Regions from separate parts of the Agromyces mariniharenae genome, predicted to be linked through region 2. Evidence: predicted binding sites of a transcription regulator. Region 2 holds the regulator's gene; the other holds the start of a gene.
What was found. The regulator HspR, encoded in region 2, represses chaperone genes until heat shock. The targets are predictions, from matches to a motif close to AAGTTGAGTCNNNNNGACTCAACTT.
Positions count from the first base shown of each region.

Region 1: the regulator HspR is predicted to act here: its motif matches at 1,158-1,182, upstream of FYC51_RS11415 (Hsp20/alpha crystallin family protein).

Region 1 covers NZ_VSSB01000001.1:2,476,771-2,479,155, reverse strand. Annotated here, with positions in the region: tRNA gene FYC51_RS11435 (tRNA-Glu) at 1-59, shown strand, start outside; tRNA gene FYC51_RS11430 (tRNA-Asp) at 93-166, shown strand; tRNA gene FYC51_RS11425 (tRNA-Phe) at 260-332, shown strand; gene FYC51_RS19730 (isochorismatase family protein) at 568-960, opposite strand; gene FYC51_RS11415 (Hsp20/alpha crystallin family protein) at 1,224-1,658, shown strand; gene FYC51_RS11410 (hypothetical protein) at 1,782-2,192, shown strand; gene FYC51_RS11405 (oxidoreductase) at 2,266-2,385, opposite strand, start outside.
Region 2 covers NZ_VSSB01000001.1:1,880,079-1,882,463, reverse strand. Annotated here, with positions in the region: gene FYC51_RS08655 (alkyl/aryl-sulfatase) at 1-770, opposite strand, end outside; gene FYC51_RS08650 (heat shock protein transcriptional repressor HspR) at 859-1,275, opposite strand; gene FYC51_RS08645 (DnaJ C-terminal domain-containing protein) at 1,272-2,267, opposite strand; gene FYC51_RS08640 (nucleotide exchange factor GrpE) at 2,356-2,385, opposite strand, start outside.

The DNA of each region.
Region 1 (2,385 bases), 600 kb from region 2:
GCCTAGGACACCGCCCTTTCACGGCGGCAGCACGGGTTCGAATCCCGTTGGGGTCACCACGAAGGCATTACAATTGAACAGCTTCTTTACGAGGCCCTGTGGCGCAGTTGGTTAGCGTGCCGCCCTGTCACGGCGGAGGTCGCGGGTTCAAGTCCCGTCAGGGTCGCTCAGGCGACAAGCCCTTTCCCTTTCGAGAGAAGGGGCTTTCTCCTTATCGAGGTGGTGTTGACCTGGTCATCCAGGTCAGCGGATGCCCCGAGGCTCTGTAGCTCAGTTGGTAGAGCGTTCGACTGAAAATCGAAAGGTCACCGGATCGATGCCGGTCGGAGCCACATCGAAAACCCCCGGTCATCCGGGGGTTTCCTTGTTTGTGCGGTCTATTTGAGTCGCATGCATTCGCATCGTTTGCCCACAATTGCCCCGGTGCCCAGTTGATCGAATGCCTGCGTCGCGGCCGTTTCCCCGAGCGCCTCAGGAACCGGCGGAGGGCCGGAGTCCGGCTTGGACGCCGGCCCCTCGGCTTCCGGCAGAGGCGCTGAGCAGTCACCAGGTCTCCGTGGTGGCGACTCAGCCGTCGATCGCGGCGAGGATCTCGGTGGTCGTGGCGACCTTCGCGAGCATCGGGAAGATGCGCTCGAGGCTGTTCTGGTGCGTCTCGGGTCGAAGATCGATCACGGCATCGGAGGCGATGACGAGTTCGTAGCCCAGGTCGTGTGCCTCGCGGGCGGTCGATTCGACGCCGATGCTCGTCGCGACACCCCCGAGCACGAGGCGCGTGATGCCCCGGCTTTCGTGCCGCCGATGTCGACCGCGAGAACGACCGAGGAGTCCTGTCGGGACCGCCCATCGGAGAGCGCCGCATCGGCCGCCGAGGGGAGTGTCATCTTGATGCTCATTTCTGCTCGAACTCTCCGCGAGAGGGTAGCGAACGGAAGCAGGCTCAAGCTCGGACCCCGTCATATGCCTCGAGCTGTTGCATTCTCCCGGTCTCGCCGATATGGGAGCGTCACCGCAGCCGGAGCGGGCGATCGAAGGACTGTCATGTGGGCCGAGCGCGTCGACGAGACGCCTGACCTCGCAAAATTCTCAGCACCTGCAAGTGATCGACGACTGTGTTTCCCCTTGGCACTCTCTGACCGAGAGTGCTAATCTGAGCGTGGTTGAGCGACATCGACTCAACTCTTGGAACCGGCCGAACGGCCGACATCAGGGAGGAGCAAGCCATGGCCATGTACTGGGACCCGTTCCGTGAGCTCGACCGCCTCGCTGCGGGCATGCTCGACTCGAGGCAGGGACCTCGCGTGATGCCCATCGACCTGCACCGCGACGGCGACCACTACGTGCTCTCGGCCGACCTGCCGGGCGTGGACCCCGGCTCGATCGACGTCGACGTCGACGGGCAGCTGCTCACGATCCGGGCGGAGCGCACGCTGCGCTCCGACAGCGACGTGCAGTGGCTCGCGCACGAGCGCCCCAGCGGTTCGTTCCTTCGCCAGCTCACGCTCGGCGACGGGCTCGACACCGCCGCGATCAGCGCCCACTACGACAACGGCGTGCTGAGCGTCGTCATCCCGGTGAGCGAGCGTGCCAAGCCGCGCAAGGTCGAGGTGCAGAGCGCGCCGAACTCCGAGCGCGAGATCTCGGCGTCGTCGAGCTGAGCAACCGCCGTCACGAACGAAGAGCCGCTTCGCCGTTCGGCGGAGCGGCCTCTCGCACGCTCCGTTCGCCCGAGTCACCAGCCGGCTGACTCGCGGCCCGATCACGTCGAGGAGATGAGAGAGATGCAAGCTCACGACGGGTGGCGGCGTTATGACCGGACCCTCTTCCCCATCTTCCACGAGCGGTTCGAAGAGAAGTGGGGATCCGGCACGGCACCGTTCCTCGATCCGAGCGTCTACGACAAGGACCAGCCCAGACCGCGAGCCCAATGGATCAATGTCGACACCGGAGCCGCGGTCGCGGTCGTTCCCGTCTGGGAGAACGACCCATCCGCGCGCTCGTTCGCCGTCTTCTACCTCCCGCCACACGGAGGCATCTGGGTACTGCGACCAGCCGGACTGACCGGCTATGTCGAGGATCCGGCCAGCGACACGCTGCTCGGCGAAGGTTCGATCGCACTCCGCAACGACTCGTTCAAGAAGGCAGTCGCCCATGCCGAGGACTTCATCTACGGAACCAGACCAGGGATTTGAAGCCGTTCCACGATCCACGCCGATGCGGTAGGTCTCGAGCGCCGCTCTCGTAGGCCAGGCAGCCCGGTCGGTGTCAAGTGCGAGGCAGCCCGGTCGCGCGACTGATCAGGCTGTCGAACGCGCGGTCCGTGAGCAGGCCGCGCGCCGCGATGAGCGGCTTGGCACCGAACCCCACTGCGTACCGCGTCCTGGG
Region 2 (2,385 bases):
CCCGGTGCCATCTGGAACTCGATCTCGACGCCGTCGATCGCGTGGGTCTCACCGGTCTCGCGGATGTGCAGGGTCGGCACGATCATGGTCGCCTCGCCCACGGAGGTCGTCTGGCCGAGGCCGGCGCCGACCTGGCCCTTCGGCCCGCGCGCGAGCACCGCGCCGTACATGTACCCGGCGCGGCGGCCCATCGCGGTGCCGGCGTAGACGTTCTCGGCCACGGCATGCTCGACGAAGCCCTCGGGCGCGACGATCTGCACGGCACCGGAGTCCACCTGGTCCTGGGTCACGATGCCGAGCACGCCGCCGAAGTGATCGATGTGGCTGTGCGTGTGGATCACCGCGACGATCGGGCGTTCGCCCCGATGCGCGCGGTACAGCCCGAGGGCTGCGACGGCCGTCTCCTTCGAGATGAGCGGGTCGACCACGATCACGCCGGTGTCGCCCTCGATGAACGACATCACCGAGAGGTCCAGTCCGCGCACCTGGTAGATGCCGGGAACCACCTCGTAGAGTCCGTGCTTCGCGACGAGCTTCGACTGCCGCCACAGGCTCGGGTTCACCGAGTCGGGCGCGTCGCCGTCGACGAAGTCGTACGACGAGGCATCCCACACCACCGCGCCGCGGTCGTCTCGGATGACCGGGTCGTCGAGCGTGCCGATGAATCCGCGGTCGGCGGCGGCGAAGTCGGCGTCGTCGTCGAACGGCAACGTGGCCGACAGGGCCTCGTTCGCGGCGATGACGGCGTCGGACGCTTCCCGTTGCTGCATGCGTGTGCTCCTTCCCCCCGGGGGAGCTTCCCCCTGAGCGAGCCTTCCGCATGCAGCGCGACGCGCGCAAGGAAGGAGCGGACCCGCGCTACTCGCGGTCGAGGGGCCGCCACACGACGACGGCGTTCTCGCGGCGCACGCGCGTGCCGGTGCGGACCGACACGATGTCGCCCGCGGAGCCGGCGGCGAAGACCCGGCGTCCGGGGCGGTTGAGCATCTCGTCGGCGAGCGCGGCCTCGAGCTCGCGCACGCGGGCACGGAGGCCCTGCACCTCGTCCTCGAGGCCGAGCACGCGGCGGATGCCCTCGAGGCTCACGCCCTCGCTCGACAGCTGCGCGATCTCGCGCAGCTGCATGACGTCGCGCATCGAGTACCTCCGCGACTTGCCGGCCGTGCGGGTCGGCGAGACGAGCCCCATGCGGTCGTACTGCCGCAGCGTCTGCGGGTGCATGCCCGCCAGGTCGGCCGCGACCGAGATGACGAACAGCGGGCTCGACTCGTTCATCGCTGGCTCCTCGCCTTCGCGAGCAGCTCCTCACGCGGGTCCTCGTCGGGCAGCAGCGCCGCGAACTCCTCGAGCTTCTCGCTCGCGTCCTTCGAGAGGTGCGACGGCACGGCCACCTGCACCACGGCGAGGAGGTCGCCCGTGCCCTTCTTCGTCTCGACGCCGCGGCCCTTCACGCGCAGCACGCGGCCGCTCGGAGTGCCGGGCGCGACCCGCAGCTTCACGGGCTCGCCGCCGAGCGTCGGCACCTGGATGGTGGCGCCGAGCGTCGCCTCGGCGAACGTGACCGGCACCGTCACGCGGAGGTTCAGGCCGTCGCGCTCGAACACCGGGTGCTTGCGCACGTTCACCGTGAGGATGAGGTCGCCGGCCTCACCGCCGTCGGGTGAGGGGTGGCCCTTGCCGGGCAGCTTGATCTTCTGGCCGTCGGCCACGCCCGCGGGGATGCGCACCGTGATCGGCTTGCCCTCTGCGGTCTGCAGCGTGATCTGGTCGCCCTTGGTGGCGGTGATGAAGTCGAGCGTCGTGGACGCGGTGACGTCGCGGCCCTTGGTGGGTCCGCCGAAGCCGCGGTAGCCGCCGCTCGGCGTGCCGAAGCGACCACCGCCGAACAGGCCGCCGAGCAGGTCGTCGTAGTCGCCGCCCTGCTGGAACGTGTAGCGGGTGCCCCCGCCGCCCTGGCCGCCGAACATGCCGCCGAAGACGTCCTCGAAGCCGCCGGCGCCGCCCGCGCCGGGCGCGGTGAACCGCGCGCCTGTCCCCATCGCACGGATCGCGTCGTACTCCTTGCGCTCCTCGGCATCGGCCAGCACCGAGTGCGCCTCGCTGATCTCCTTGAAGCGCGCCTCGGCCGCGGCATCCCCCGGGTTCTGGTCGGGGTGGTACTTGCGCGCGAGCTTGCGGTACGCCTTCTTGATGTCGGCGTCGCTCGCGTCCTTGGAGACGCCGAGCACCTGGTAGAAGTCCTTGTCGAACCAATCCTGACTGGCCATCGGCACCTCCTTCCTGAAGTCTGCCTGAAACGATGTGGGCCGGCCCGCGACATCCGGTGCATCGGATGCCGCGAGCCGGCCGAACGGGTTACTGCGGCGTCTTGACGACGACCTTCGC